One region of the Streptomyces sp. NPDC052301 genome, then DNA from elsewhere that is predicted to be linked to it. Evidence: riboswitches for the same ligand, from Rfam matches in the RefSeq annotation. Region 1 holds a riboswitch; each other region holds the start of a gene.
What was found. Region 1 has a riboswitch for thiamine pyrophosphate ahead of ACIHEJ_RS27185 (thiamine ABC transporter substrate binding subunit). Riboswitches for the same ligand answer to the same signal wherever they lie in the genome.
Positions count from the first base shown of each region.

Region 2: another riboswitch for thiamine pyrophosphate. It lies ahead of thiO (glycine oxidase ThiO); the one in region 1 lies ahead of ACIHEJ_RS27185 (thiamine ABC transporter substrate binding subunit).
Region 3: another riboswitch for thiamine pyrophosphate. It lies ahead of ACIHEJ_RS38140 (purine-cytosine permease family protein); the one in region 1 lies ahead of ACIHEJ_RS27185 (thiamine ABC transporter substrate binding subunit).

Region 1 is NZ_JBIUBE010000010.1:118,929-122,126, reverse strand. It holds gene ACIHEJ_RS27195 (hypothetical protein) at 1-28, shown strand, start outside; gene rlmN (23S rRNA (adenine(2503)-C(2))-methyltransferase RlmN) at 418-1,524, shown strand; TPP riboswitch at 1,548-1,656, shown strand; gene ACIHEJ_RS27185 (thiamine ABC transporter substrate binding subunit) at 1,739-2,812, shown strand; gene ACIHEJ_RS27180 (ABC transporter permease) at 2,857-3,198, shown strand, end outside.
Region 2 is NZ_JBIUBE010000004.1:366,896-370,093, forward strand. It holds gene ACIHEJ_RS12655 (thiazole synthase) at 1-558, opposite strand, end outside; gene thiS (sulfur carrier protein ThiS) at 562-762, opposite strand; gene thiO (glycine oxidase ThiO) at 777-1,937, opposite strand; TPP riboswitch at 1,935-2,046, opposite strand; gene ACIHEJ_RS12670 (hypothetical protein) at 2,100-2,450, shown strand; gene ACIHEJ_RS12675 (NAD(P)/FAD-dependent oxidoreductase) at 2,483-3,198, shown strand, end outside.
Region 3 is NZ_JBIUBE010000022.1:60,873-64,070, reverse strand. It holds gene ACIHEJ_RS38155 (cytochrome P450) at 1-215, shown strand, start outside; gene ACIHEJ_RS38150 (peptidylprolyl isomerase) at 503-1,000, opposite strand; partial or broken gene ACIHEJ_RS38145 (ABC transporter ATP-binding protein) at 1,402-1,949, opposite strand; TPP riboswitch at 2,042-2,137, shown strand; gene ACIHEJ_RS38140 (purine-cytosine permease family protein) at 2,127-3,198, shown strand, end outside.

The sequences.
Region 1 (3,198 bases):
CAAGCTCGGCCTGGAAAGCCTCGCCTGACAGCCGACGCTGTCCCGCTGATCCGCAAGACCGGCAACGATCTGTGGGCCCTGCCCGGTGTGGCACCGAACCGGGCCCCTCGATGCGCATGCGGATCGGGCACGCCGAAAGACCGGCATCCCTGCCATTCACTGGGGCGACGCCCATCTCGAACCCGACCGCACCTTCACGTGGCCTTGCAGGGAACAGCTCCCGGTCGCTCCGGAGCAGGTGGAATGACGGGCGAGAGCGCCGCCACCCGGACACATCCGGCCGACGGCTGACCGAGTCCTGGGCCGTCCCTGGGCCGTGCGAGGCAGACCAACGCTGACAGTAGGCACCCGCGGGTGACCACCCGCACCCCGCTCTGGCCTGGGTCCCCAGAGTTGATCTGCCACACTGGAAGGGTTATGCCTGCACCCGGAGAACTCACTTTCGTCGCCCCGCGCGGAGCCAAGAAGCCGCCGCGGCATCTCGCCGATCTCTCGCCCGCCGAGCGCAAGGACGCCGTGGCCGAGGTCGGGGAGAAGCCGTTCCGTGCCAAGCAGCTCTCGCAGCACTACTTCGCGCGGTACGCGCACGACCCGGAGGAGTGGACCGACATCCCCGCCGGGTCGCGCGGCAGGCTGCAGGAAGCGCTGTTCCCGGAGCTGATGACCGTCGTACGGCATCTGTCCACCGACGAGGGGACGACCCGTAAGACGCTGTGGCGGCTGTTCGACGGGACCCTCGTGGAGTCCGTGCTGATGCGGTACCCGGACCGGGTCACCATGTGCATCAGCTCGCAGGCCGGATGCGGGATGAACTGCCCGTTCTGCGCCACCGGGCAGGCCGGGCTGGACCGGAACCTGTCCACCGCCGAGATCGTCCACCAGATCGTCGACGGGATGCGGGCGCTCAGGGACGGAGAGGTGCCCGGCGGGCCCGCGCGGCTGTCCAACATCGTCTTCATGGGGATGGGTGAGCCGCTCGCCAACTACAAGCGGGTCGTCGGTGCGATCCGGGCGCTCACCGATCCCACGCCGGACGGGCTGGGTCTGTCCCAGCGCGGGATCACCGTGTCCACCGTCGGGCTCGTGCCGGCCATCCACCGGTTCGCCGACGAGGGCTTCAAGTGCCGGCTCGCGATCTCCCTGCACGCCCCCGACGACGAGCTGCGCGACACCCTCGTCCCCGTGAACACGCGGTGGAAGGTGCGCGAGGTGCTGGACGCCGGGTTCGAGTACGTCGAGAAGAGCGGGCGGCGGCTGTCGATCGAGTACGCGCTCATTCGCGACATCAACGACCAGGCGTGGCGCGGTGACCGGCTCGGCCGGCTGCTCAAGGGCAAGCCCGTGCACGTCAATCTCATTCCGCTGAACCCGACGCCGGGCTCGAAGTGGACCGCCTCGCGGCCCGAGGACGAGAAGGCGTTCGTGGAGGCCATCGCGGCCCATGGTGTGCCCGTCACCATCCGGGACACCCGTGGTCAGGAGATCGACGGAGCCTGTGGTCAGCTCGCGGCCACCGAGCGGTAATCTTGCCGGGTCCACACATCTTCATATTCCGACAGGGGAGCGCCACAGCGCTGAGAGTGCGGCGGACAGGGCCGCAGACCCTCTGAACCTCGCCCAGGTCATTCTGGGTAGGGAGTTCGGTCATCACTCAAGCTGTTGCGCCCTGCCCGGCCTCTTCGTTGGGAAGGCCGGGCAGGGCCGCGTCTCTTCCTGGCCAACCCCAGGAGGACATCCAGTGCAGAACAAGACCTTCGTGGCCGTGGCGGTCGGGCTCGGCCTGATCAGCCTGTCCGCGTGCGGTTCCGTCGAGAGCAAGTCGTCCGCGGACTCCAGGACCGTGACCCTGGTCAGCCACAACTCGTGGGCCGTCTCCAAGAACGTGCAGCGCGACTTCGAGAAGCAGTCCGGCTACAAGCTCAGGGTCCTCGACGACGGCGACGCCGGCCAGGCCGTCAACAAGGCCATCCTGACCAAGGACAACCCGCAGGGCGACGTCTTCTTCGGCGTCGACAACACCCTGCTCTCCCGCGCCCTCGACAATGGGCTGTTCCAGCCGTACACGGCCAAGGGCCTCGACAAGGTCGGCGCCCCGTACCAACTGGACAAGGACGAGCACCGGGTCACGCCCGTCGACTACGGCGACATCTGCGTCAACTACGACAAGGCCTGGTTCAGCAAGCACAAGCTGACCCCGCCGCAGACCTTCGCCGACCTGGCCGAGCCGCAGTACAAGAACCTCCTCGTCACCGAGAACGCGGCGACCTCCTCGCCCGGTCTCGGCTTCCTGCTCGGCAGCGCCGCGCAGTTCGGGGACGACGGGTGGCAGGACTACTGGAAGAAGCTCAAGGCCAACGGCGTCAAGGTGGTCGACGGCTGGGAGCAGGCCTACTCCCAGGAGTTCTCCGGCTCCACCGGGGGCAAGAAGGCCGGCGGCGACCGCCCGCTCGTGGTGTCGTACGCCTCCTCGCCGCCCGCCGAGGTGCTCTATGCCAAGAAGCGGCCCGGCACCGCCCCGACCGGCGTCGCCACCGCCACCTGCTTCCGGCAGATCGAGTTCGCCGGACTGCTCGGCAACGCGCGGAACCCCAAGGGTGCCAAGGCGTTCATCGACTTCCTGATCTCCAAGGAGTTCCAGGAGGACATGCCGCTGAACATGTACGTCTACCCGGTGGTGCGGGGCGCCGAGGTGCCCGCCGAGTTCACCGAGTACGGCCCGGCCGCCCGGCACCCCGAGACCATGGCGCCCGGCAGGATCGCCGCCAACCGTGACCAGTGGGTCAAGTCGTGGACCTCGCTCGTACTGAAGTAGCGGACCGGAAGGGCCGTACGGGGAGCGCGGCGCGGCTCGGGCTCATGGCCCTGCCCGTCGCGTTCTTCGCGCTGTTCTTCGCCTGGCCCGTCGCCGCCATCGTCGCCCGCGGGCTGAAGGTCGACGGCGCCTGGCAGTTCGGGCGGATCGCGGACGTGGTCATGCAGCCGGACATCCGGCACGTGCTGTGGTTCACCACCTGGCAGGCGCTCGCCTCCACCGCGCTGACCCTGGTGCTCGCGCTGCCCGCCGCCTACGTGTTCGCCCGCCTCGACTTCCCCGGCAAGCAGCTGCTGCGGGCCGTGGTCACCGTGCCGTTCGTGCTGCCGACCGTCGTCGCGGGCAGCGCCTTCCTGGCCCTGGTCGGGCACGGCGGGCTGCTGGAC
Region 2 (3,198 bases), on a different contig from region 1:
TCCCGCGTCCAGGATCACCGGCACGCGCGCGTGCTCCACGATCAGCTGGAAGTTGTGCGGGTTGCGGATCCCGAGCCCCGACCCGATCGGCGAGCCCAGCGGCATCACGGCCGCACACCCGACGTCCTCCAGCTTCCGCGCGAGCACGGGATCGTCGTTGGTGTACGGCAGCACCGTGAACCCGTCGTCCACCAGCGTCTCGGCCGCCTCCAGCAGTTCCACCGGGTCCGGCAGCAGCGTCCGCTCGTCGGCGATGACCTCCAGCTTGATCAGGTCCGTGCCCAGCGCCTCCCGGGCCAGCCGGGCGGTCAGCACGGCCTCCCCGGCGGTGAAGCAGCCCGCCGTGTTCGGCAGCACCCGGATGCCCAGCCTCTGCAGCACCGACAGCACCGAGCCGTGCACGGACGGGTCGACCCGGCGCATCGCGACCGTGGTCAGCTCCGTACCGGAGGCGAGCAGCGCCCGCTCCAGCACCTCCAGGCTGGGCGCACCGCCCGTGCCCATGATCAGCCGGGACGAGAAGGTCGTACCCCCCAGCTCCAGGGAATCGTCGGCCATGGCTCAGCCTCCTTGCACGGCGGTGAGGACTTCGACGCGATCACCCTCCGCGAGCGCGGTGGACGCCCACCGCGCACGCGGGACCACGGTCTCGTTGACGGCCGCGGCCACCCCGGAGGGCGCCGGGGTCAGGGTCGTCACGAGCGCGTCGAGAGCGGTGCCCGGGGTGATCTCCCGGCGCTCCCCGTTGACGGAGATCGAGATGGTGACGGACATGCTCATGCGGACTGCTCCAGAAGTACGGCGCCGAAGCGCTGCGGCGTGAACGGACGGGCCTCCTCCGGCAGCGCACCGCCGGCCAGCACCTCCGCCATGACGTCCCCGGTGACGGGCGTGAGCAGCACCCCGTTGCGGTAGTGCCCGGTGGCCAGCAGCAGCCCGGCCAGGCCGGACGGACCCAGCAGCGGCGCGTTGTCGGGGGAGCCGGGGCGCAGCCCGGCCCGGGTCTCGGTGAGCGGCAGCTCGGTGATGCCCGGCACCAGCTCATGGGCGTCGCGCAGCAGCTCGTACACGCCGCCCGCGGTGACCGTCGTGTCCCAGCCCAGCTCCTCGCTGGTGGCGCCGACGACCAGCTCGCCGTTCTCCCGCGGCACCAGATAGACCTGGCTGCCGCGGACCACGGCCCGCACCGTCCGGCTCAGGAACGGCGCGAACCGGTTCGGCACCGTCAGCCGCAGCACCTGCCCCTTGACCGGCCGCACCGGCGGCAGCAGGGCCTCGGGCACACCCGCGAGCCGCCCGCTCATGCTGCCGGCCGCGAGCACCACCTGCCCGGCGCGCAGCTCGGTGCCGTCCGCCGTGGTCACCCCGGCGGCCCGGCCCGCCACCACGTCCAGCCGCTCGGCCCACGCCCGGTGGAACACCACTCCGGTCCGCTCGCACGCGGCCACCAGGGCCGCCGCCAGCCGGCGCGGGTCGATCTGGTGGTCGCCGTCGGCCCGCAGCCCACCGCGCACCCCGGGCGCCAGCATCGGCTCCAGCCGCCGGCACTCCCGTCCCGACAACCACTCGGAGTCGAGCCCGCAGCGCTGCTGCAGGGCGTGCAGTTCGCGCAGGTGGGCGCGGTCGTCGGCGTCGAGCGCGACCGCGAGGGTGCCGCTGCGGCGATAGCCGAGGTCGTGTCCGGTCAGCTCGGTCAGCTCGGCCGCGAAGTCCGGATAGCGGCGGGCGGACTCCAGGTTCAGGGCGAGCAGCCGCTCCTCGCCGTAGTGCAGTTCGGAGACCGGGGCCAGCATCCCCGCCGCGACCCGGGCGGCCCCGCCCCCGGGATCGGGGTCCACCACGGCCGTGGCGAGCCCGCGCTGCGCGGCGCGCCAGGCCGTGACCAGGCCGATGATTCCGCCCCCGATGACGAGGACGTCGGGCGTACGTGACGGCATGGGCGTCCAGCCCCTCCCTTCGCCGGCATGACCCGGATCAGGTTCGTACGGTCGGAGGCCGCCAGCCTCCCTCTCAGCCCGGTGCGTCCGGGCTCCCGCGAGTGCTTGTACGGTGGCCACCCTAGCTCGCCCCGCTCATCACCCGTAAGGGAGCCCCTCGCCGTGACCCGCTCGCTGGACGGACTGATCCTCGCCCCCGTGGCGGACCAAGCCCCAGGTCAGGTGGGTACCGGCACCCGGTTCGCGTACCACGAGAAGGACGGCGCGATCTGGGCCGAGTACGCGGGCGGCGACGTCGTACGCGGCCATCTGGTCGGCACGCGCGCGGGGGACCGGCTCGACTTCCGGTACGTGCAGCTGAGGACCGACGGCACGACGGCCTCCGGGCACTGCCTGTCGACGGTCGTCGAGCTGCCCGACGGTCGCGTGCGACTCGAGGAGGACTGGCAGTGGGAGTCGGGGCCCGGTAGCGGGACGAGCGTTGTGGAACAGGTCACCGAGCACGCCCCCTGACTGACTGTCCGTCACGTGTCTATGGTGATCGGGTGAGCGAGCAGACAGCGGAACAGGGCACGTCACAGGCGCGGCGCGCGGTCGTCGTCGGCGCGGGCATGGCCGGGGTGCAGACCGCGGTCGCCCTGCGGGAACAGGGCTTCACCGGCCCCGTCACCATCATCGGCGCCGAGCCGCACCAGCCGTACGACCGGCCGCCGCTGTCGAAGGCCGTCCTGCTCGGCAAGGCCGAGGACTCCGCCTTCGAGGTCGACTTCGAGTCGCTCGGCGTCGAGCTGCGGCTCGGCTGCGAGGTGCTGGGCGTACGCCCAGCCGCGCACGAGCTGGACACCGAGGCGGGACCGGTGCCGTACGACGTGCTGGTCCTCGCCACCGGCGCCGAACCCGTCACGCTGCCCGGCACCGAGGGCGTGCCCGGCGTGCATCTGCTGCGTACCCTGGACGACGCCGAGCGGCTGCGGCCGGTGCTCGCCCGGCAGCACGACGTCGTGGTCGTCGGCGCCGGCTGGATCGGCGCCGAGTTCGCCACCGCCGCGCGCGAGGCCGGCTGCGCGGTGACCGTCGTGGAGGCCACCGACCGGCCGCTCGCCGGCGCCCTGCCCGCCGAGGTCGCCGCCCCCATGGCCGCCTGGTACGCGGACGCCGGCGCCGATCTCCGCACCCACGCGCGTGTGGAACGCGTCGATCCCGGTGCGGTGGTGCTCGACGACGGCACCCGGCTGCCCGCGGGCGCGGTGGTCGTCGGCAT
Region 3 (3,198 bases), on a different contig from region 1:
TGGCCCGGCACCTCTCCTTCGGCCAAGGCGCGCACTACTGCGTGGGCGCCCCGCTCGCCCGCCTCGAGGCCACGATCGCACTGGAACGGCTCTTCACCCGCTTCCCGGACCTCGACCTCGCCGTCCCCGAGGGCCGACTCCCCCGCCAGCGCAGCTTCATCGGCAACAGCGTCGAAGCGCTCCCGGTCCGCCCTCAGCGCCCGGTCCGGCGCTGAGGAGCGGCACGAGCCGGCGACAGCCCGACGCCGGCCTTCCGCGCCTGCCGGAGAAGCCGCCTCGGACTCTTGCGCCCCCGCAGCACCGCATCGGACAGCCTCCTCGAAAGCACCGCTTCAGCGGGGCCGGCTCCGCGGGCGGGTCCGATACGGCGCAGCATCGTCAGGAAGGCGATCCGGCTGCGGGAGTCGTCGTCGCGCAAGCGGCGTCCCGGCCGGCCGGCCGGGACGCCGGAGATCATTACGGCGCGACCCTCGGCGAACCGGACCCGGGTGAGGGGACCGATTCAGCTGCCCTCGACGACGCCGGAGGCCGCGATCTCCACCTTGCCCTTCGGGGCGCCGGACTGCGAGCCCAGCGACTCGATCTGGTCGACGAGGTCCTGGCCCTCGACAACCTCGCCGAAGACGACGTGCTTGCCGTCGAGCCAGGGGGTGAGGACGGTGGTGATGAAGAACTGCGAGCCGTTGGAGTTGGGGCCGGCGTTCGCCATGGACAGCAGGTACTTGCGGTCGTGCTTCAGCTCGAAGTTCTCGTCCTCGAACTTCTCGCCGTAGATGCTCTTGCCACCGGTGCCGTCGTGGCGGGTGAAGTCACCGCCCTGCAGCATGAACTGGGGGATGATGCGGTGGAAGCCCGAGCCGGCGTAGCCGTAGCCGTTCTGGCCGGTGGCCAGTTCACGGAAGTTGCGCGCGGTCTTCGGTACGACCTCGTCGAAGAGGTTGAAGACGATGCGGCCGGCCGGGGCGCCGTTGATGCTGATGTCGAAGTAGACGTTGCTCATGGGGTTCATCCTGTCACCCTTGTTGCCGGACACGCCGAAAGGGGCCCCGTTCATCGCACGTGCCGGATGAGCTGAGCTCCGGGTGCGGTGCGATCGTACGGCCGGACGCGGCTGCGCCCTGTGCGGGACGAGCCCGGACGACGTTCCGGTTCCGGCTCGGGTGACGCCCTGCCGTGACCGCCACTCCCACCGGTCAGGAGCCTGCAGGGCACGACGTGCGCGCCCTGCAGGCAGGCCTCGTACGTCGCGGTGTCGCACGACGAAGACGGCGAGTGCGACGGTGACCGACGGCCGGAGCGCGTACACGAGGCACGAGCCGGAGACCGTGGCGGTGTAGCCCAGGGACCCGGGTCCCGGGCTCCACTTCTGGACCAGGCGCCTCCAGGCGGCCGACACCATCGCTCTCCTGCCGTGTATTCGACGCTGTCGGCGGTCAGCTCCATGAAGGCCGCCTCCAGGGAGGCGGCGCGGGTGGTCAGCTCGCTCAGCCGGATGGCGTTCTCGAAGGCGAGCGCCCCGATCCGGTCCGCTGGGAGCCCGGACCCGGCGAGCCGGCGTCGGCCGCGCCCACCGGCTCGACCGAGGCGCCCGCCGCGGTCAGCACGGCTGCCATCTCGGCGACGTGCGGTGTCCCCACCAGAACGCTGCTGCCGGTGCTACGGGCTGCGAAGTCGCGTACCGGCTGCGGCGAAGAGGCGGCCCCGGCCGATGACGACCAACTGGTCGGCGGTGTTCTCCATCTCTGACATCAGGTGGCTGGAGAGGAGGACCGTGCGCCCCTCGTCGGCGGGCGCCGGAAGAGCGGGCGCACCCGGAGCACGCCCTCCGGGTCCATGCCGTTGATCGGCTCGTCGAACATGAGCACGGGTGGGTCCCCGATCAGGACGGTGGCGAGGCCCAGCCGCTGCTTCATGCCGAGGAAGACTCCGCCGATGCAGCGGCTCGCCGCCCGGCCGTCCCGCGTCCGTGGTCGCGCGGTGCCACACGCCCCGTCCCGTCCCGGCAGGAACCGGTCACCGGTCCGGGCTATTCTGGCCGGCGTACCTGGACACGGGGTGCCCCCGCACGGGGGCTGAGATCACACCCGTTGAACCTGAACCAGTTAGGACTGGCGGAGGGATGTCGTATGTCGTTGCCGTATGCCCATGAAGAGACGGCCGTCGCCGAGGCGCGGCGGGTCTTCGACGGCCGGATGCCGACGGCCCCCGGCGATCTGCGGGTGGAGGCGCGCGGCATCACGCCGGTGCCCGAGAACGCTCGCTACGGCAGCCCCCGGCGCCTGTTCACCGTGTGGTTCGCCCCCAACCTGACGATGACCGGCGTGTTCACCGGCACGGTCGGGGCGGTCCTCGGTCTGGACTTCGCCACCGCGCTGCTCGCCGTGGTGCTCGGCACCCTGCTCGGTGCGGTGCCCACGGCCTACCTGGGGACCTGGGGCAGCCAGACCGGGGCGGGCCAGCTGCCGCTGGCGAGGCTGGCCTTCGGACGGGCCGTCGCTCTGCCGGGCACCCTGCAGTGGCTGTCGTCGATCGCCTGGGACGCGCTGATCGGTCTGTTCGGCGGGGACGCGCTGGCCCAGCTGTTCGGCTGGCCGTTCTGGTTGGGGGTCCTGGTGATGCTGGCGGCCCAGGGGGCGCTGGGCGTGATCGGATACGAGGCGATCCACCGCCTGCAGACCGTGATGACCTTCGCGCTCGCCGCCTCGCTCGTCGCGTTGGCGGTGAAACTCGGGCACGGCACCCAGCCCGCGACGGCCGCGACCGTGCACGGCGCCGACCGGGCGGGTGCGTTCGTTCTGACCTGCACCGTCGCATTGAGTCTCGCCCTCTCGTGGGCCCCGTACGCCAGCGACTTCAGCCGCTACCTGCCCCGGACGGCGTCCCGTCCGCGCATGTTCTGGTACACCCTGCTCGGTGTCGGCGTGTCCTTCGTGGCGGTGCAGGCGCTCGGCCTGTGGGGCGCCGCCCAGTTCACCGACCAGACCGCCCGGGGCGTGGACCGGCTGCTCGGCGGCGGCGCGCTCGGCGCGTTCGGACTCCTCGCCGTCGCTCTCGCGGCCCTGTGCAGCAACGCCATGAACGACTACAGCGGGTCACTGGCGCTGCAGACCGTCGGCGTGCGGCTGCCGCGGCCGGTGGCCGCCGGGCTCGCCGCGGTGCTCGGTTTCCCGCTCGTGCTGTGGATGCACGCCGCCGACA